3 regions of the Agrobacterium sp. 16-172Ci genome follow, and region 3 is predicted to be linked to each of the others. Evidence: riboswitches for the same ligand, from Rfam matches in the RefSeq annotation. Region 3 holds a riboswitch; each other region holds the start of a gene.
The links. Region 3 has a riboswitch for cobalamin ahead of nrdH (glutaredoxin-like protein NrdH). Riboswitches for the same ligand answer to the same signal wherever they lie in the genome.

Region 1 (7,162 bases), on a different contig from region 3:
GGAATGATGTCCTTGGCCATGTTGATGCCGCCGGCAAGCTCCACCATTTTGCCGAAGTTCTCGTTGCCGAAGGACATGCAGCAATCATCGGAATAACCGCCGGCGCGCTCCATGAACACCACAGGCTTCTTCGGATTGGCCTTTTCGAGCGTATCGGTGACCTTGGCGATGGAGTCGGCGCGGAACTTGATGAAGTCCTCGGCGATCTTCTCCTTGCCCGTAAGCTGGCCCATGAGGCGCATGCTCGGCTCGGTATTTTCCATCGGCTTTTCACGGAAATCGACGTAGACCAGCGGAATGCCGACCTTGGCGAGCTTTTCGATATAGCCCGCTTCTTCGGTCGCCGTCTTGGCGTCGATATTCATCAGGATCACGTCAGGCTTCAGGGCAACAGCCTGTTCTATGTCGAAAGTGCCGTCCTTCATGCCGCCGAAAGTCGGCAGCTTGGCGATCTCCGGATACTTGGCGAGATAGGCAGCATAGGTTTCCGGGTCGGCTTTCGCCAGATCGTCGCGCCAGCCAACCACGTGCTGGAAAGGGTTTTCCTTGTCGAGTGCAGCCAGGAAATAAATCTGGCGGCCTTCACCGAGGATGACGTGCGATACCGGCACATTCACTTCGACATCGCGGCCCGTCACATCCTTGACGGTGACCTTTTCGGCGAATGCCGGCCATGCGGCGGATACGAGAAGGCCAAGGGCAAGTGCCGCAGATTTGGCTGAGATGCGCATCGGATATTGCTCTCCAGTGTTGACTGGCGCGGCTGTATTATTTTCTGACTGTACTAGTCAACATTTATGTTTTAGAGCCATTCTTAACTGACCGGTACATGAGTTGAAGACCGATGATCGACACAATCCAATATGGCAAAAACGACAGTCTAAGAGACGAAATCAAATCCTACTGGTCCGGCCGCGCCGCGACTTTCGACCTTTCCCCCGGACATGAAATTTTTTCCGAAGACGAGCGCGAGGCCTGGCACGCGCTTATCCTGAAACATCTCGGCCGCGGAGAAGGCCGCAGGGCGCTCGATCTTGCCAGCGGCACCGGCGTCATCTCGCACCTGATGGACGATCTCGGTTTTCAGGTCACCGGCATGGACTGGTCGGAAACCATGCTGGCGCTTGCCCGTGAAAAAGCGAAAAGCCGTGGCCGCAGCATCCGCTTTTTCGTCGGCGATGCCGAAAACACGATGGAGCCGGATGAAAGCGCCGATGTCATCATCACCCGTCATCTGGTCTGGACGCTGGTGGACCCGCAGGCAAGCTTCGCCGAATGGTTCCGCGTTCTGAAACCGGGCGGACGGCTTCTGATCGTCGACGGCGATTTCGTGAACACCGGCTGGCGCGAAAAACTGGTGAAGAAACTGGCGGCCGGTCTCGAAAGCATCGGCCTCGTCAAACCGGACCAGCCGCACAAGCCGGCGGATCCGGAAAACACCTTCAACAGCATTCTTTCCCGCGTCTATTTTTCGAAGGGCGCAAGGGCTGGCGATGTCGCGGCGCTGTTGCGTGCGACCGGCTTCGAACCTGTGGCAATCGATCAGGAGCTTCAGGCCATTCACCGCGCCCAGGCGAAAAATTTCAGCCTTTTGAAAGGCATTCTGCGCGGGCTGCAGCATCGTTATGCTGTGTGCGCAGTGAAGCCGGATGTTTCCGGAAAGGCGTGAGGGAAACCATAGCCGCCTTCACTATCCGCATATACTACGTCATCCTCGGGCTTGTCCCGAGGATCTGCCAACGTGTCGTAAAATCAATCGGTTGCAGATGCTCGGGACAGGCCCGAGCATGACGGAGGGAAGGTCTGCGGACTTTGCAAGCACCCTTCCGGACGATCTGAACCGCCTCTCAAGACTTCCGCCGACACCTCATTTTCCCGCCCGCTCGAATAATTCCTCCAAGCGCGGCTTCGCCCGGCCGGGCACATCCACCGTCCGGTAGCTTTGCGGCAGGGTCGCCTCGCCGACCTTGATCAGCATGACCATGCCCATGCCGTAATGCGGCGAGCATTTGATGCCGTAAAAGCCCGGTTTTTCGAAACCGGTCTCGAATTCATCGTTGATCCGGCTTTTGAAGCCTTCGACACCTTCAGGGATCATGCCGTCAATGGTCGCGGCATTGTGGCTCTTGTGGGTGGGCACGAAGCGCACACGGTCGCCGGGGGCGATTTCCAGAAAGTCGGGTTCGAACACCATCGGGCCTTTTTCTCCCCGGTTCAGCATTTTCACCTCGAAGGTCTCGGCGGAAGCATGAAAGGGAAAACCCATGCTAATCGCCACGGCAATCCCGGCAAAATTCAGCAACTTCATCATCGTGCCAGTACTTTCCTTGCATGCTCGGCCCGCCCGTGGGCCGGCAGAAAACGAATATGGGAAAAGCCGCCCTCATCCGTGGTGACAACGCATTCCACCCCGAAGACGGCGGCTATTCTCGCTGGTGTCAGAACCTCGCGCGGCGGACCGACCGCAATCATCTCGCCCCGATGCATGATGGCGACCCGGTCACAGAACATGGCGGCGTGATTGAGATCGTGCAGCGCCGCCACAACGGTCAGGCCCTGCCGGCGCACCAGATCGAGCAGGCCGATCTGGTGGCCTATGTCGAGGTGGTTGGTCGGTTCGTCCAGAAGCAGGATATGCGGCTCCTGCGTCAATGCGCGGGCGATATGCAGGCGCTGGCGTTCGCCGCCGGAAAGATGGTGCCAGTTGCGCTCCGCCTTATCGGCCATATCGACATTGGCAAGTGCTGCATCAACAATGGCGTCATCCTGCTGCGACCAAGCGGAAAGCGGCCCGAGATAGGGCGTGCGCCCAAGCTCCACCGCCTGCCGTGCGGTGATCCGTTCGGTAGTTTCGGCCTGCTGCTCCACGAAGGCAAGCCGGCGGGCAAGGTCTCGCCGTCCCAATGAGGCAAGCGGCTCATCCCCGAGCGTAACGTGCCCCCGGCGCGGCTTGCGAATGCCTGCCAGCATGGAAAGCAGTGTGCTTTTGCCGGAACCGTTCGGTCCGATGATGCCGAGAAACTCACCCGAACCGACATCGAGCGAGACCCCACGCACAATATCGATATTGCCGGCATGGAAATGCAGGTCGTGGGCGGATAATTTCATGAACGCCCCCTCTTCTGCCCAAGGATGAAGGCAAAGGCGGGCGCGCCGACGAGCGCGGTGATGACGCCGATGGGCAGCACCTGCCCCGGAATGACAATGCGAGAGAGAATATCCGCGACGATCATGAAAACCGCGCCGGTCAGCGCCGTTACCGGCAGCAATATGCCATGGCGAACGCCGACGAAGATGCGCGCGGCATGCGGAATGACGAGGCCCACGAAGCCGATGGAGCCCACCAGCGACACCATCGCAGCCGTCATGATCGCCGAAACGGAGATCAGCACCGCATAGACCCAGCGCACCGGAATGCCGAGCGAGGCAGCAGCCTGACCGCCGAAGGCGAAGGCATCGAGCGCCCGAGCATACCAGAGACACACCGCAAGTCCCGCAAGACTGACCGGCAGCGCCAGCCAGACATCCGGCCAGCGCACCCCGGAGAGGTTGCCCAGCAGCCAGAACATGATGCCGCGCGCCTGTTCTGCATTGGCGGATTTGGTGACGATGAAAGAGGTCATGGCATTAAACAGCTGCGACCCGGCCACCCCGGCAAGAATGATGGCGCTGTTGCCGTGTCCCGCCCGCACCGCCAGAAGACTGACCAGCGAAAACGCAACGAAGGCACCAATAAGCGCCCCGGCCGGCATCGTCAGGAACCCCGCTCCGAAGCCAAGCAGCGCGACAGCGACGGCACCGGTGGAGGCGCCAGCGGAAATGCCGAGAATATAAGGATCGGCAAGCGGATTGCGCAGAAGCGATTGCAGCACCGCCCCGGCCAGCGCCAAAGAAGCGCCGCAACAGGCGGCGACGACCGCGCGGCTGAGACGATAACTCCAGACGATGCCCTCATCCAGCGGCTCCAGCGGATAGGCCGCATGGAAGACGCGGTTGGCGATTGTTTTCGCCACGACGTCGAAAGGAATGGCGGTCTCGCCGATGGCCGCCCCGGCCATCAGCGCGACGAGCAGCAGTGCGAGCGCAGCAAAAGCCAGCCCTACTCTGCCGAGATGGATGGAAAGACCGTTCACTTCGCGAGGCCGGCAGCCGAAATCGCCTCGGCCAGCGTTTCGATGCCTTCAATGGTGCGAATGGTCGGGTTCATCGCCTGCGCATCCATCTCGAACACATGACCTTCCTTGACGGCGGGCATGATGCTGGCCACGGGATCGGTGGCGAGGAACTTCAGCTTGACGGCGACATCGTCAGCCGGGAAACGGCGGCGATCCATCTTGCCGGCAACGATGATGGACGGATTTGCCTTGGCGATGGTTTCCCAGCCGACGGTCGGCCATTCTTCATCGCTTTCGATGACGTTCTTTAAGCCCAGCGCGGACATGATGTAGCCGGGAGCGCCATTGCGTCCAGCCACATAGGGATCGATATCCAGCTCGGCGCTGGAGAACCAGAAGACGGCCGAAAGCTTGCCATTTGCCGAGGCGATCTTGGCGCGGGCGGCTTCTTCACGCTTCTTCAGGTCGGCAACGACCTCTTCACCGCGATCCTGCACGTTGAAGATTTTGGCGAGATCGCGGATTTCCTGGTAGATCAGATCCATGGTGAAGACGGTGTTGCGCACGCCGTCGCCGCCGCCGGAGTTGTCCTTGCCCATGCAATCGGCGGGCGAGGTATAAACGGGAACGCCAAGCTCGGCGAATTGCGCCGGTGTTCCGACAACGCCTTCCGGACCGATCTGCCACTGGAACTGCGTCGTCACGAGGTCCGGATTCTTGCCGATGACCGCCTCGAAGCTCGGATCATTGTCAGCCAGACGCTCGACCCTGGCATTGGCCTCTTCGTAGCCCTTCAGAACCGGACCGATCCACAGCGCCGTGCCGACCACCTTGTCGGCGAGGCCGAGGAGGTAAAGAACCTCGGTCGTGCTCTGGCCGACGGACACGGTGCGGGCGGGCGCCTGCTTGAAGGTGATCTCCTGACCGCAGCTGTTGATCGTCAGGGGATAAGTGGTTTCGGCAGCATTGGCGCCGGCGACAGGCAAAGCCGCAAGCGCCGCGGCCAGAAAACCGGCATGGACCGGCAGGCGTCTAGAATGAAACATGTGTTCTCCAGTCGAAAGTAAATCTTATTCCAGAGCAGCAGGCGTCAGAACGCGCAGCAACAGCGGGACGTCTTGTACGGAGAACGGCAATAGGACGCAAACGAAATGTTATGAAATAACATTACAATCTCCTCCTCCGGGCTTCCCCGCCCGTAACGATGGTTTATATTTCGACGGCAGGTCTCCTGGCTCACGGATTTGCGTCACTCATCTGCCTTCCCGCATTCTGGAGAATACAGTGGCATAACGCCTTGAAGCGTCACGGGGATGAACGACAATCCGCTTACAGTTGCGGGGGCAGCCACGGCATTGGGCGAAAAAGATCGCCCGCACCATGTTCCCTATTAATCCCTTCGCCTTTCGGCTGCAGGAACCGTCGCTTTCTCACATAAGGGGCAAGAGGCGGGGCGTCAATTGCGATAGTGCCGCACCTCAGCACAAAGACGGGCTTGCCAGGGCGAAAATCTTTGCGGAACCGGAGCCTGCCGGTTGCAGCGCGCCTTTCGACATGACGGTGAGCGTTTCGATACCCACCAGCCCGGATTGCGTCAGAAACTCGGTCAGAAGACCGCTATCCCGCACGGTATCGAGACGGACAAGCTGATCGTCGAGATCGGAAAAATGTCGCCTCACCAACGCAATCGCATCCGCCTCGTCACCGGCGATGACCGGGCCGACAATATGGCCCCGCCCCGCCGCACGCCGCAATGCAAAGGCGGCAAGACGATCGGCCTCGAACAGGCCGTAACCCGTATTTTCCTGAACAAGGCGTTGCAGGACGCCCCGGCGCGAAACACCGAAAGCCGCCCGATCCAGATCCACCACGGCGGACAAATGATCCCAGGACAGCGGCTCGATTCTCTGCTTTCTTCCAAGCGTCTGCATCTCGGCAGGGCAACGTGCCTTGCCGCGCAGGAGATGTACTTTCTCCGTATCTCCGGCAAAACCCAGCCGTGCGAAAAGCCGTCGCGAGGCTTCCGTGGCGTTCAACCGCAGGGCGGCGTCAGGGTAGCCAGCAATGAGTTGGCCCACCAGCCATGGTGCAACGCCCTGCCCATGCAAACGGGGGGAAACGATGACCATGCCGACCGTCGCGAAAGCCTCATCATAAGGAAACAGCATTGCCGTTGCGACAACACGATCGATCTCGTCAAGCGCGACAAGGCCGACCCCGCACTGCCGCAGGAAACACCATTCGTTCGCGTGATATCGCCATCCGACAGCCATGGACAAAGCATGCAGATGATCGGCCTCCACATCGGCGATATCCACTGTCCGCAACTCGAAACTATCGACTTTGAGCAGCTCCATGACAAACGGCTCTCATTCCCTCCGGCGCGGAACCTAGATCCCGGCAGCCCAGCTCACGACATCCGAAGATAACCAGCCTCGCCAGCAGGAATTTTCCGAAAGCGCTGGAAGGACACAACAATCTACTGAAATCACCCGTATTTCAGCAGATAAACGCCGCAGGCCGCTCTAAGCTTTTCGGCGTTGAAGCGACGGAGACAGCCATGAACGCAATCGACATTCTGGAGCGTCTTGTCGGCTTCCCGTCGGTGGTCGGAACCGCCAATGGCGACATCGCCGGATGGATCGCCAATTATCTGGAAAGCCACGGCGCAAAAGTATCGCTGCTTGCCGGCCCGGAAGGCGACCGCGCCAATCTCTTCGCCAGCTTCGGCCCGACCGATGCCAGCGGATACATCCTTTCCGGCCATATGGATGTGGTGCCTGCCGGTGAGCCGGAATGGTCCTCCGATCCCTTTACGCTGGCAACCGAAGGCGAGCGTCTCTACGGACGCGGAACCACCGACATGAAAGGGTTTCTGGCCACGGTTCTCGCCGCAGCACCGGCATTTTCACGCATGGCGCTGAAGCGGCCCGTTCACATCGCCTTTTCCTATGACGAGGAGGCGGGCTGCCGTGGCGTTCCGCATCTCATCGCCCGCTTGCCGGAACTATGCGCAAAACCGGCGGGCGCAATCATCGGCGAACCGA
Region 2 (7,162 bases), on a different contig from region 3:
CGATGTGGCGGTGAGCCATGCACCCGGCGCGCTCGATTACCGCCCGCTGACAGTCGCGCTGGTCGATGCCGAGGCGACGCTCGCCGTCTGCCGCGATACGGTCGCTCCAGAGGAATATGACGCGCTTACGCGCGCAGCCAACAATCTGCATTTTACCCGCAGGACATGGCGCGCCGTCGCCGCGGACGCGGCCCTCGGCTCCGAGACGGCGAATCTGCTCGCGGCCAATGCGGTTTCCGTCAAAAGAAGCGATGCGATGAGGCTTCTGGCAATGCTCACGGGCGAAACGTTGCCATCCCCACCGCCGCCATCATGGAAGCTTCAGAATACGATGTTTTTCCAGCAATTGGCGGCAAGGCGGGCGACAGGGGACAAAAGGTCTTGAGCGCCATCCAGCCCCTGCCTCTGATGCCCGATTGCGGCGGGCTGATCCGCACGATTGCGCTCGCAATACCCGCCGCTTTTTTTGCGGAAAGCAGGGCCACTGACACTGTTTCACCGCTCATTCCAATCGGAAACCTGCTCTCGGCCCTGCCCGCAGATATCACCGCTTTTATCGTGACCGATCGTGCCAGTCTCGGGTCAGCGCGAGACTGGCTCGGCAGCCTGCCAGCCTCCTGCGGCACCGAACTGATACCCCTTGCCGGAAACGACGGCATTTCGCATCCGTGGATACAGGACATGTTCCATGTGCGTGCGGTTGATGCTGCGACAGAATTCGTCCTGGTGGCGGAGAAGGCCATCGGCGTCAGCCTGGCCGAATATCTGGGAGCGGCAACCACGCATTCGGATGTCGCCTTGGCAGGCGGCAACCAGCTTGTCGGCCCGGATTTTCGGCTGGTGGGCCATTCCAGCCTGCAGGATGACAGGGGGATAGGAAGGAATGCGGCCATCCCTTCGCAGCGGTGGCGAAAAATTCAGGCTCTCGACGGCAGAAACATCTTCAGTTTCGGATATCGGCCGGAATATCTCGGCAAAGTCCCGGTCTCTTCCGATTTTTCCGCGATGGAAACTTGCGGAGCGGAGATTGCCGGCAAAAAAATGCACCAATGCGGCTTCCACGTTGACCAGTTCGTTTCAGTCACCGGTCTGAGAAGCGGCGGCCGGCCGCTATTGCTCGTTGCCGACCCTGTCGCGCATGGCGGATGCAATGCCCGCGCCGCAACCGAGCTGAAACGAAAACTGGACGCCTCGTCACTTTGGCTCGCGCGACAGGGCTTTGCGATAGAACGAAATCCCATCCCGCTTTCGCGGGCCATCGACACCAAAAAATGCCTGCCCAGACTTTACAACAATGTCCTTCTTGAAAATGTCATACGTTCCGGTCAGAAACGGCCATTCGTCTGGGTTCCGCATTTCGGCGATACCGAGTCGCTTGAGGAATTCGATGCAATGAACCGAGAAATTTGGGACAGAATCGGCTTTCAAACCATCGGCGTGGCCGGATGGAGCCATCTTTCCAGCCGCAACGGGGCGTTGCGTTGTGCAACAAAAATAATAAATCGCGGGCCGGACACGCGATTATGAACGAAAAATCGTGCAATTTCGTCAATAAAGCGTCATAATACCCGTGGAAATTGTGTTGAATGTATACCTTCAACGATATTAATTGATCATCGGATTTAGGAACCTCAACCGGAGGAATTTGTAATGCACGCCAAACTACCCAGCCCGATCGACGTCCATGTCGGCGCACAAATCAGAATGCGCCGCAAGTCGCTCGGCATGAGCCAGAGTGCACTGGCCGGGCGATTGGGCATCACCTTCCAGCAGGTCCAGAAGTATGAAAAGGGTGCCAATCGTGTCGGCGCGTCCCGTCTGCAGGCCATTGCGTCGATTCTCGGCGTTGAGGTCAGCTCCCTGTTCGCCAATGCCACGCCCGATGGCGACCCGGCCAATCCGGCCCTTGGCACGATCAATGCCATGCAGACCTTCGTGGCCTCGAATGAAGGCTTTTCGCTCAACCAGGCCTTTTCGCGCATCAAGAGCGCCGCCGTGCGTAGAAGCATCGTCGCTCTCGTGACATCGCTCGCCGCCACTGAAGCGGCGGAAAATGCCGCCGCGCCGGCGGACAAAAACGACGATTGACGCAGGTGTGACGCTCGCGTGACGCTCGATGTGGTCGAAAATGAACAACGCAACATCATCGCGTTTTCATACTGTCGACTGTCGAGAGGGAATCATGGCGGCGTCTACCACAGATATACTTGAACAGGACAATGCAGACGAGATTCTGGCGCTCGGGCGGATGGTTTCCTATCTTTGCCAGCGCTCGAAATCTCTGGAACTGGGCATGTCGACCTATTTCCTTGAGATGGCATTGTTGTCGCTGGCCCAGGACATCAATCAGCAGGGTCTGCCGCCGGTAAGCGCAGAGCTGAATGTCGGCGCCTTCGCTCAGGCCGATCTGCATTGAGCGCTTTCGCAACGGCCTAGATTCGCCGGGATTGAGCGTTTCCATACCGATCTCCAGTCGCAGCCCGGAAACGGTCTCTCTGCCTGTCCGGCTGGCTCCATCCTCCCGGAGAGGCATTCATATGCCCTCCCCCAAATTTTTCAGGCGTAAGCCATGATGGAGGCCCGGTTCTCGCCGGGCCTCCATTCATATCAAAGCACCGCGCGGCGAAGCTCGGCAGCGGCGGCGACCATGTTGACCAGAGCGGGCCTCACCTCTTCCCATTTACGCGTCTTCAAGCCGCAATCCGGATTGATCCAGAGCTGCCGGTCGTCAAGCCGCTCTCGCGCCAGCGCCAGAAGATCGACCATTTCTCCAACCGCCGGCACGCGCGGCGAGTGGATGTCATAAACGCCGGGACCGATCTGGTTCGGGTATTTGTAGGTCCGAAACGCATTCAGCAGTTCCATCTTCGAACGCGAGGTCTCGATGGAGATCACGTCGGCGTCCATGGCAGCAATGGCATCGATAATCTGGTTGAACTCGGAATAGCACATATGCGTGTGAACCTGTGTGCGGTCACCCACGCCGCTGGAGCAAATGCGAAAGCATTCCACCGCCCAGCCGAGATAATCCTGCCAGTCCCGGTGCCGAAGCGGCAGTCCTTCTCGAAGAGCCGCCTCATCGATCTGGATCATCTGCGCGCCGGCTGCTTCGAGATCATTGACCTCATCGCGGATGGCGAGCGCGATCTGGCGGCATGTCAGGCTTCTGGCGATATCGTCGCGCACGAAGGACCAGTTGAGGATCGTCACCGGCCCGGTCAGCATGCCCTTGACGGGTTTGTCGGTGAGCGACTGCGAATATTCCCACCAGCGAACCGTCATCGTTTTCGGACGCGACACGTCGCCGAAAATGATGGGCGGGCGCACATAACGCGAACCGTAACTCTGCACCCATGCATGCTGGGTGAAAGCGAAGCCGGAAAGCTGTTCGCCAAAATATTGCACCATGTCATTGCGCTCGAACTCGCCGTGCACGAGAACGTCGAGACCGATTTCCTCCTGCCAGCGAATGGTCGCTTCGGTTTCCTTCTCCAGGAATTTTTCATATTGCGCATCGGTCAGCGCGCCCTTGGAATGTGCCGATCTGGCCTTGCGCACCTCCGGCGTCTGCGGGAAAGAGCCGATGGTCGTCGTTGGGAAAAGCGGCAGCGCGATGGCCTGCGATTGCACTTTCTGCCGCTCGGCAAACGGGCTCGCCCGCTTCCTGTCGGCCTCGCCAATCGTCGCAATACGCTTCTGTACGGCGGCGTCCGTTACCTTCGGTGAGGATGCACGCCCGGCAACGGCCTTGGAGGCAGCCGCCAGTTCCGTCGCGACAGCAGCCTTGCCATTACCGAGAGCCTTGCCAAGCGTGGCAAGTTCGCCGAGCTTCTGGGTGGCGAAGGAAAGCCAGCTTTTGAGATCGGCATCGAGGCCGGTTTCCAGTTCGAGATCGACCGGGACATGCAGCAGCGAGCAGGAGGGCGCGATCTGAAACGCCGCCGCACCGCGTGCCGCGATGGCGGGTTCCAATCGGGTAATGATTGCGGCGAGATCAGCGCGCCAGATGTTGCGGCCGTCTATGACACCCAGCGACAGGACGCGATTTTCCGGCAACGCTTTTAACGCCGCCTCCAGCGCATCGGGTGCTCGCACCAGATCGATATGAAGGCCCGCGACCGGAAGCGACGCGACGGCTTCGAGATTGTCCTCAAGCCCACCGAAATAGGTGGCGAGCAGGACTTTCAGATCCGGCGCGGCCTTCGACAAAGCCTGATAGGCCACGGCCAGCGCGTGACGCTCCCCCTCGGAAAGATCAAGCACGGCGACCGGCTCGTCGATCTGGACCCAGTCCGCACCGGCCACGCGCAGGCGACGCAGCAGCTCTTCATAGACGGGCAGCAGCCTCGCCAGCAGATCGAGCGGCTTGAAGGCTGCCTCGCGCGCCTTGGCGAGTTTCAGGAACGTGACCGGGCCGAGAATGACCGGACGCGTATGGACGCCGAGCGCCTTCGCCTCAAGGAAGTGGTCGACCGGCTTTTGCGAGGTGAGCACGAAATGCTGATCCTCTGAAACCTCCGGTACCATGTAGTGATAGTTGGTGTCGAACCATTTGGTCATTTCCAGCGCCGGAACGCCCTGACCATGATGCGAATGTCCTTCATGCCCATGGCCGCAGCCTGCATGCCCTTCGCTCTGGCTGCCGCGCGCCATGGCGAAATAGGTGGAGAGGGAAACATCTCCGCCCGCCGATCCATAGAGGGATGGAATGGCGCCCACCATCACGGCTGTATCTAGGACATGATCGTAAAGGGAAAAATCGTTGGAAGGGATATGGGCAATCCCCTTCTCAAGCTGAAGCGCCCAGTTTTCGGCGCGCAGCCTAGCTGCGGTTTCGAGCAGTTCCGTCTCGGAAATCTTGCCGGACCAGAAGCCTTCAAGCGCGAACTTCAGTTCACGATGGCGTCCGATCCTCGGAAAACCGAGAGATGCGACTGGAATGGACTTGTCTGGCATTTTCATACCCCATTTGGTTGTGGGGGCATGGGTAAAGCGGACGCGTGCAGGCCCGGCCTGTGCCGGACCATTGCAGCAACCACCGGGACACCCCGCCCGTGGACGTTATTTTGTCCTGGCAGGTCTCCTGGCTTACGGGTCGTCGCCTTTGTCCGTCTTCCCGGGGTTTACCCCAGTGACGTGTTGGACAAAGGCTCGCCGCTTACAGTTGCGGGGGCAGCTCCGGTCTTGCCGATCGTCGGCGCACCGGATTCCCTCTTAGCTCCGGGATCGAACAAACGAGCCCGGAGAACCATGACACCCGCATTTCTCACCACGGGCACCACGATGTCAATAGACATAAAGAAATCTTTATATCTTTATTTCACTGAACTCAGAGCGCGACCGCACCCGGCCCCGGCACCGCACCGGGCGGCACCTTGCCCAGAATAATCATGCCAAGCACCTCGTCCTTGGTGACATCCTGCGTGCGGGCATGGCCCACCACCTTGCCGTTCTTCATCACGAAGACCCGGTCGGCCAGATCGAAGACATCGTGAATATCGTGGCTGATGAGGAAGATGCCGATGCCCTGCCGTTTCAACTCCTTGACGAGATCGCCCACCTGCGCCGTTTCCTGCGGGCCGAGTGCGGCCGTCGGCTCGTCCATGATGAGGATACGGGCATCGAACAGAATGGCGCGGGCGATGGCGACGGATTGCCGCTGGCCGCCGGACAACGCCTTCACCGGCTCCTTGAACCGGCGGAAGTTGGGGTTGAGACGCCCCATGACCTCGCGGGCCGAGGCTTCCATGGCGACATCGTCAAGTGTGCCCCATTTCGTCTTCAGCTCGCGGCCGAGATAAAGATTGGCGGCCGCATCGACGTTATCGGCCACGGCCAGTGTCTGGTAGATGGTCTCGATGCCGTATTTCTTGGCATCGCGTGGATTGCGGATATCGGCATCCTCGCCATTGATGAGAATATCCCCGCCATCGCGCCGATAGGCGCCGGAGAGGATTTTGATCAGCGTCGATTTGCCCGCGCCATTGTGGCCGAGAAGGGCGACCACCTCACCGGGGAAAAGATCGACAGAGGCGTTTTCCACCGCATGGATACCGCCGAAGGAAATGGAAATATTGCGCATTTCCACGAGGGGCGTGACTTGGTCCGTCATAGGAGTTCTCCTCGGTTCTTACTTGGCGCGGGCGCGGTAGATGGTGTCGAGCCAGACGGCGACGACCAGAACCACACCGACGACGATGCGCTGGAAGGGCGTATCGATGCCCACCAGCACCATGCCGGATTGCAGCGACTGCATGACGAGCGCGCCGAGCATCGCACCCGCTATGGTTCCGACACCGCCGGCAAGCGAAGTGCCGCCGATGACGGCCGCCGCGATGGTGTAAAGCTCGTCCAGCTCGCCCTGGGCATTGGTCGCCGCGTTGAGGCGGGCGGTGGAGATGGCGGCGGCGATGGCGCACAGAACACCCATCAGCGTGAAGATCTTCACCGTGACCCAGCGGGTCTTGATGCCGGCGAGTTCGGCCGCTTCCGGATTGCCGCCGATGGCGAAGACATAACGGCCGAAACGCAGCCGTGTGGCGATGAAAGTCATGACCGCACCGACGGCGAGCGCCATCAGCACCGGAATGGCGATGCCATGCGAAATGAACAGACCGCCTTCAGGCCAGGCGATGCCATTGGCATCGGCATAGTTGCGGGCGATGTTGACCGGCCATGGATAGCTGTTGACCACCGCCACGAAACCGATGACGACAAGGCAGCCCAGCGCGGCCAGAAAATATTCCGCCCAGACGGGCCGCAACGGAAAGCCGAAACGGCGGCGCTGATGGCGGGAGTTCAGGATGGCCGCAATGATGGCGACGCAGGCGATGACAGCGGCGATCCAGCTCCATGTCGCGCCGATCGAACCGCTGGTGCCGCCGCCCATCAGGCGGAAGGTGGAATCCATCGGCGCCACGGTGCGGCCGCTGGTGATGAACCAGGTGCCGCCGCGCCAGACAAGCAGGCCGCCGAGCGTGACGATGAAAGACGGCACGTTGAGGAAGGCGATGATGGAGCCCTGCAACATGCCGATGGCGCCGCCGACGAGAATGCCGACCATAAGCGTGACGATCCACGTGGCCCAATGTTCAAAGCCGAGGATCTGCGGCAGGATTTCCGCCTGCATGACACCCATAATCATGCCGGAAAAACCGAGGAT
Region 3 (7,162 bases):
GAAGAGCGTCGTCGTGTTCGGTCACAGCATGGGCGGCTGGCTGGTCATGGAGGCGCTGCGGCAATTGCGTTTCCAGGGCAGAAACGATGTCATCGCCAAGCTGCAGGTGGTGCTGGCTGCGCCTGATATTGACGCCGATGTCTTCCGCAAGCAGATCGAGGTTGTCGGCCGGCTCAGCCCGCCGCTCACCGTTCTCGTTTCCAAGGATGACCGTGCGCTGAAAGCCTCTTCCATCCTTGGCGCCGACGTTACCCGTATCGGTGCGCTGGATGTGACTGACCGCCAAGTGCAGGAAGCCGCTCTCAAGGAGGGCGTGCAATTCGTCGACATCTCCAATCTGAAGGCGTCGGACCCGCTCAACCACGACCGCTACGCGGCGCTGGCCTCCATGGTGCCGCAGCTGGAGGCAAGCAGGCGCGGGGGCGATATCAACAGTGCCGGAGCCTTCGTTTTCGATGCGATCGGCGCCACTGTCTCCAGCCCCTTCCGCCTTGCGAGCCAGGTGGTGAACCCGCAATAGTTTTGCGGGTCCTTCCGACAAGCCGGTTTCAGAAATCCCAGTCTTCGTCTTCGGTCGCAACCGCCTTGCCGATGACATAAGAGGAGCCGGAACCGGAAAAGAAGTCGTGGTTCTCATCGGCATTGGGCGAGAGCGCCGAAAGGATCGCGGGGTTAACCCGGCAGGCCTCGGCCGGAAACAGCGCCTCATAACCCAGATTCATCAGGGCTTTGTTGGCGTTGTAATGCAGGAACTGCTTGACGTCCTCCGTCAGGCCGACGCCGTCATAAAGGTCTTCGGTATATTTCGCCTCATTGTCGTAAAGTTCGAGCAGGAGATCGAAGGCGAAATCCTTGATCTCCTGTCTCTGCGTTTCGCTGAGACGCTCCAGCGCCCGCTGGAACTTGTAGCCGATATAATAGCCATGCACGGCCTCATCGCGGATGATGAGGCGGATCAAATCCGCCGTATTGGTGAGCTTGGCGCGGCTTGACCAGAACATCGGCAGATAGAAGCCGGAATAGAACAGGAAACTTTCCAGAAACACGCTGGCGATTTTTTTCTTCAACGGATCGCCGCTGTCATATTCCCGCATGATGAGCGCGGATTTACGCTGCAGAAATTCGTTTTCCTCCGACCAGCGATAGGCGTCGTCAACGTCAGGGGTGAGGCACAGCGTCGAGAAGATCGAGGAATAGGAGCGGGCGTGCACGGCCTCCATGAAGGAGATGTTGGAAAGCACCGCCTCCTCATGCGGCGTTGCCGAATCCGCCATCAGGCGCACGGCGCCGACACCGTTCTGGATGGTGTCGAGCAATGTCAGGCCGGTGAAGACACGGATTGTCAGTTTCTGCTCTTCCGGCTTCAGCGTTCCCCAGGAGGGGATGTCATTGGAGAGCGGCACCTTTTCCGGCAGCCAGAAATTCGAGGTCAGGCGGTTCCAGACTTCGAGGTCCTTGTCGTCCTCGATGCGGTTCCAGTTGACCGCACGAATGCGGGACACGGGTTTTACGGCGATATTCATTGTCTTGTCCTCAATTCAGAGCGTGCAGGAAACGCAGCCCTGAACCTGCGTGCCTTCCAGCGCCATCTGGCGCAAACGGATGTAGTAGATGGTCTTGATGCCCTTCTTCCAGGCGTAGATCTGCGCCCGGTTGATATCGCGCGTCGTTGCCGTATCGCGGAAGAACAGCGTCAGCGACAGGCCCTGATCGACATGCTGGGTCGCGGCTGCATAGGTGTCTATGATCTTTTCCGGGCCGATTTCATAGGCGTCCTGATAATATTCGAGATTGTCGTTCGAGAGATAGGAAGCCGGGTAATAAACGCGGCCGATCTTGCCCTCTTTGCGGATTTCGATCTTCGAGACGATCGGATGAATGGAGGAAGTGGAGTGGTTGATATAGGAGATCGAACCGGTGGGCGGTACGGCCTGAAGGTTCTGGTTATAGAGACCTGACGCCATGACGTCCTGCTTCAAAGCCTTCCAGTCCTCCTGCGTCGGAATGGCGATACCGGCTTTTTCGAACAGCTCACGGACCTTTTCCGTCGCAGGCAACCATTCCCGGTCGGTATATTTGTCGAAATATTCACCCGAGGCATATTTGGAGTTCTCAAAGCCCTTGAAGCTCTGGCCCCTTTCCACCGCCAGCCGGTTGCTGGCGCGGATGGCGTGATAGGTGACGGTGTAGAAATAGATATTGGTGAAATCGACGCCTTCTTCGGAGCCGTAGAAGATGCGTTCGCGCGCCAGATAGCCGTGCAGGTTCATCTGGCCTAGCCCGATGGCGTGGCTGGCATCATTGCCCTTTTCCACCGAAGGAACGGAGGAAATATGGCTCATATCCGACACCGCCGTCAGCGCACGGATGGAGGTCTCGATGGTCTTGCCGAAATCGGCCGAATCCATCGCCGAGGCGATGTTCAGCGAGCCGAGATTGCAGGAGATATCCTTGCCCATATGGCTATAGGAAAGATCGGCATTAAATTCGCTTGCCTCGCTGACCTGCAGGATTTCCGAGCAGAGATTGCTCATGCTGATGCGGCCGGCAACCGGATTGGCGCGGTTCACCGTATCTTCAAACATGATGTAGGGGTAACCGCTCTCGAACTGGATTTCGGCGATCACCTGGAAGAATTCGCGCGCCTTGATCTTCTTCTTGCGGATGCGGCTATCGGCGACCATTTCCTGGTATTTTTCGGTGACCGAAATCTCGGTCAACGGCACGCCATAGACCCGCTCCACATCATAGGGCGAAAACAGATACATATCCTCGTTGTTGCGGGCGAGTTCGAAGGTGATGTCGGGGATCACCACGCCGAGTGACAGGGTCTTGATGCGGATTTTCTCGTCGGCATTTTCGCGCTTGGTGTCGAGGAAGCGCATGATATCCGGATGGTGAGCATGCAGATAGACCGCGCCGGCACCCTGACGCGCACCAAGCTGGTTGGCGTAGGAAAAACTGTCTTCCAGCAGCTTCATGACGGGAATAACGCCGGACGACTGGTTTTCGATCTGTTTGATCGGCGCGCCGAATTCGCGAATATTGGTCAAGGACAGCGCCACGCCGCCGCCGCGCTTGGAAAGCTGCAGGGCCGAATTGATGGAGCGGCCGATGCTTTCCATATTGTCTTCCACACGCAGCAGAAAACATGAAACCAGCTCACCGCGGCTCTTCTTGCCGGCGTTGAGGAATGTCGGCGTTGCCGGCTGGAAGCGGCCTGAAATGATTTCATCGACCAGATTGCGCGCAAGCTGCTCATCACCGCGCGCAAGGGCCAGCGCCACCATGCAGACGCGATCCTCGTAACGCTCCAGATAACGTTTTCCGTCGAAGGTCTTCAGCGTGTAGGAGGTGTAATATTTGAAGGCGCCGAGAAAGGTCGGAAAGCGGAATTTCCGGGCATAGGCCTCGTCATAGAGGTCGCGGACGAAATTGAAGGAATACTGGTCCAGCACCTCCTGCTCGTAATATCCCTCCGTCACCAGATAATCTAGCTTTTCCCGAAGGTTATGGAAAAACACGGTGTTCTGGTTGACGTGCTGGAGGAAATATTGCCGGGCGGCAAGGCGATCCTTGTCGAGCTGGATCTTTCCGTTCTCATCGTAAAGGTTCAGCATCGCGTTCAGCGCGTGGTAGTCCAGAGCCGCATCGAGCGGTTTCTGGGTTGCTGTTGCCGGCTGTTTGGCGTCCTTGCGCATGGCGCTTGAGGTCAGCGTGTCCAAAATCGTTCCAATCCATGTTTGACGTTGGCGACATCTTCCTCCGTGCCAAGAAGCTCGAAGCGATAGAGAAACGGCACGGCGCATTTGCGCGAGACGATATCTCCGGCGGATGCGAAAGCTGCGCCAAAATTCGTGTTTCCCGCCGCGATAACGCCGCGAATGAGGTTTCGGTTGGAGGGCTCGTTCAAGAACCGGATGACCGGTTTCGGCACGGCCCCTTTGGTGCCCCCCCCCCCATAGGTGGGTGTGACCAGCACATAGGGCTCCGACACATGCGGTACGTCGTCCTCCGCGCCGAGCGGCAGGCGAAACAGACGCCGTCCCAGTTTCAGAAGGAAACGATGGGTGTTTTCAGAGCGGCTGGAATAATAGACGATCAGGCCCATCGCCCCTCCACCTCAGCTGATCGAGCCGATCATATCCGGCCGGAAACCCGCCCAATGGCGCTCACCGGCGACGACCACGGGCACCTGCATATAGCCGAGGCCACGGACATGATCGAGCGCATCCGCATCTTCGGAAATATCGATGATCTCATAGGAGACACCGATGCGGTCGAGGGCGCGGTAAGTGGCAGTGCACTGGACGCAGGCGGGCTTGCTGTAAACGGTGACGGTCATAATTTCCTCTCTCGAAGCCGGTTTCGGACACGGCTCAACATTGCCGATTGCAATCGCAATCGGGCGGCGATGGATCTGTCATTAAGGTGGGCGTGCGCGGCTCTAGCCGCGTAAAATCGCTCTCTACGCCGACGAGCGCAGCAACTCAAACAAATGCACTGGCATGACTTCACCCCGAAGCTTGTTCTGGAGGGGGCAGAAAAGGGCGCACGCAAATCATTTGCGTCATACACCTTCCTCCGGACACCCCGCCCGTGGACGTTTGCGCTCAAGGCAGGTCTCCTGACTTGCGGGTCACAACATCTATTCCGGCCTTCCCGAAGCTTTCGGCTCCAGTGACCCAAATCGGAACGATGCTCACCGCTTACAGTTGCGGGGGCAGTTTCGGCCTTGCTCCACCATGATGGCGTTACGCACCGAATTCCCGTCTTAGCTCCCAACCCTTGCGAATCGGAAGAACCTCGAACACCACATATAGTATATGAGGAAATTTTCGCGTCAATGAATAGACACACAAAAGCCCCACCCTGTGGATCAAAAAGATTCAACACATGGTCAACAAAGGCTTAACGGCACGAGCGCGCCGACGCTCAAACAGAAAATGCGTTAGTCTATTCCCAGATGTCGATATGAATATCGGCGGGACGGGCGTTTTCGATCACCCTTTTTCCGTTCGGAAGATCGTTTTCGAAAAGTTTGGCGTGGATCGCAGCCTCGTCGAGACCATAGCCCTGCCACCTTTTCCGTAGCCTCTCCTCAAGCACGTCGACGGACGGCCCTACAAAAACGGTGAGGTCGAAGCTTTTGGAAAGAGTTGTCCACGGCGCCTCGTCCAGCAGCAGATAATTGCCTTCAGCAAGGATAAAGCGTGTTTCCGGCGCAATCGCCCGGGCGGACGCTATGGCGATTTCACGGGAACGGTCGAAAACCGGAACAAGCACCTCCTGCCCGCCCCTGCGGACGGCGGAGACGATATCGAGGAAACCGCGCACGTCGAAGGTTTCGGGTGCGCCCTTTCGCGGCAGCAGCCCGCGCCCTTCAAGGATGCCATTGTCCATATGGAAGCCGTCCATGGGCAGCACGGCGGCCGTTTCGCCCCGTGCCAGCAAAGCATCACAAAGGGCATCCGCCAGCGTGGATTTGCCGGCCCCAGGGGGACCGGCAATAGCGACGATAAAACGGGATCTACCTTCTGCCCGCCGAAGAACGTCTTCGGCGATGGTTTCAAGCTTCAGCGTCATGCGGCAAGCGTTTCCTTCGGCGCTTCCTTGGCGCCGGTCATGAAGGCGACGGCGTCGGACATGGAGTAGTCCTTCGGATTGATAACGCACAGGCGCTTGCCGAGCCGGTGGATATGGATGCGATCCGCAACCTCGAAGACATGCGGCATGTTGTGCGAGATGAGGACGATCGGCAGGCCGCGCGAACGCACGTCCAGAATAAGCTCCAGAACACGCCGGCTTTCCTTCACGCCGAGTGCTGCCGTCGGCTCGTCGAGGATAACGACCTTGGAGCCGAAGGCGGCTGCACGCGCCACCGCCACACCCTGACGCTGACCCCCGGAGAGGGTTTCCACCGCCTGATTGATGTTCTGGATCGTCATCAGGCCGAGTTCCGACAGTTTCTCCCGGGCGAATTTTTCCATGGCCGGGCGGTCAAGGGCGCGGAAGAGGCTGCCCTGAATGCCGGGTTTACGGATTTCGCGGCCGAGAAACATATTGTCGGCTATGGAAAGCGCCGGCGACAACGCGAGGTTCTGATAGACCGTCTCTATGCCAGCCTTGCGCGCCTCTATCGGCGAGCGGAACTGCACGGGCTGGCCTTCCAGCCGGATTTCCCCTTCATCGGGTGTCACCGCACCGGAAATCGCCTTGATGAGAGAAGATTTGCCAGCGCCGTTATCGCCGATCACCGCCAGGATTTCGCCCGGATAGAGATCGAAATCGGCATGGTCGAGGGCGGTCACACGACCATAGCGCTTGACGAGATTGCGTGCTGTGAGAATGGGTTCTTTTGCCATCAGCCTGCTACCTTTCTGATCCACTGGTCGATTGCGACAGCCATGATGATGAGGACGCCGATCAACAGATAGGTCCATTGCGGGTCTGTTCCGATAAGCCTGAGGCCGAGCGAAAAGACGCCGACGATCAGGGCGCCGAAGATCATGCCCATGATGGAGCCACGTCCACCGAACAGCGAAAGGCCGCCGATAACCACCGCAGTGATGGATTCGATATTGGCGAATTGACCGGCTGTCGGCGAAACCGAGCCGATGCGGCCGATCAAGGCCCAGCCGGCGAAGGCGCAGATGAGACCCGACAGCGTGTAAACGGTGGTCAGCATGCGCTTGACGTTGACACCGGCAAGTTCGGCGGCATCCGGATCGTCACCGACAGCATAAAGATGGCGACCCCAGGCGGTGCGGTTCAGCACATACCAGAGCAGGGCGACGAGCAGGACCATTGCGATGACGCCATAGGTGAAGACCGCGCCGCCGACCCGGATATTGGCGCCGAAGAATTGCAGGATCGGCGCCTGCTGGGCGATATCCTGGGCGCGGATAGTTTCGTTTGCGGAATAGAGGAAGTTGGTCGCCAATACGATCTGCCACATGCCTAGCGTGACGATGAAGGGCGGCAGGCGCATGCGCGAGACCAGAATGCCGTTGATGAAGCCGCAAAATGCGCCGACGGCAAGGCCACAGAGAATGGAAAGTTCCGCCGGCAAGCCGTAACGGAAGGTGAACTGTCCCATGACAACGGAAGACAGGACCATAATCGCGCCGACCGACAGATCGATGCCCGCCGTCAGGATGAC

Region 1: another riboswitch for cobalamin. It lies ahead of ACQZ40_RS14575 (ABC transporter substrate-binding protein); the one in region 3 lies ahead of nrdH (glutaredoxin-like protein NrdH).
Region 2: another riboswitch for cobalamin. It lies ahead of metE (5-methyltetrahydropteroyltriglutamate--homocysteine S-methyltransferase); the one in region 3 lies ahead of nrdH (glutaredoxin-like protein NrdH).

The regions. Positions count from the first base shown of each region.
Region 1 is NZ_JBNWBW010000015.1:11,018-18,179, reverse strand. It holds partial or broken gene ACQZ40_RS14600 (ABC transporter substrate-binding protein) at 1-731, opposite strand, end outside; gene ACQZ40_RS14595 (class I SAM-dependent methyltransferase) at 845-1,669, shown strand; gene ACQZ40_RS14590 (pseudoazurin) at 1,868-2,311, opposite strand; gene ACQZ40_RS14585 (ABC transporter ATP-binding protein) at 2,308-3,108, opposite strand; gene ACQZ40_RS14580 (FecCD family ABC transporter permease) at 3,105-4,133, opposite strand; gene ACQZ40_RS14575 (ABC transporter substrate-binding protein) at 4,130-5,161, opposite strand; cobalamin riboswitch at 5,320-5,554, opposite strand; gene ACQZ40_RS14570 (GNAT family N-acetyltransferase) at 5,594-6,472, opposite strand; gene argE (acetylornithine deacetylase) at 6,676-7,162, shown strand, end outside.
Region 2 is NZ_JBNWBW010000020.1:29,110-36,271, reverse strand. It holds gene ACQZ40_RS17570 (TfuA-like protein) at 1-385, shown strand, start outside; gene ACQZ40_RS17565 (hypothetical protein) at 382-1,527, shown strand; gene ACQZ40_RS17560 (helix-turn-helix domain-containing protein) at 1,651-2,088, shown strand; gene ACQZ40_RS17555 (hypothetical protein) at 2,183-2,416, shown strand; gene metE (5-methyltetrahydropteroyltriglutamate--homocysteine S-methyltransferase) at 2,608-4,956, opposite strand; cobalamin riboswitch at 5,057-5,268, opposite strand; gene ACQZ40_RS17545 (ATP-binding cassette domain-containing protein) at 5,330-6,112, opposite strand; gene ACQZ40_RS17540 (sugar ABC transporter permease) at 6,131-7,162, opposite strand, start outside.
Region 3 is NZ_JBNWBW010000038.1:20,736-27,897, forward strand. It holds gene ACQZ40_RS24215 (alpha/beta hydrolase) at 1-520, shown strand, start outside; gene nrdF (class 1b ribonucleoside-diphosphate reductase subunit beta) at 549-1,523, opposite strand; gene nrdE (class 1b ribonucleoside-diphosphate reductase subunit alpha) at 1,539-3,725, opposite strand; gene nrdI (class Ib ribonucleoside-diphosphate reductase assembly flavoprotein NrdI) at 3,713-4,111, opposite strand; gene nrdH (glutaredoxin-like protein NrdH) at 4,124-4,345, opposite strand; cobalamin riboswitch at 4,601-4,824, opposite strand; gene ACQZ40_RS24240 (nucleoside triphosphate hydrolase) at 4,957-5,586, opposite strand; gene ACQZ40_RS24245 (ATP-binding cassette domain-containing protein) at 5,583-6,365, opposite strand; gene ACQZ40_RS24250 (ABC transporter permease) at 6,365-7,162, opposite strand, start outside.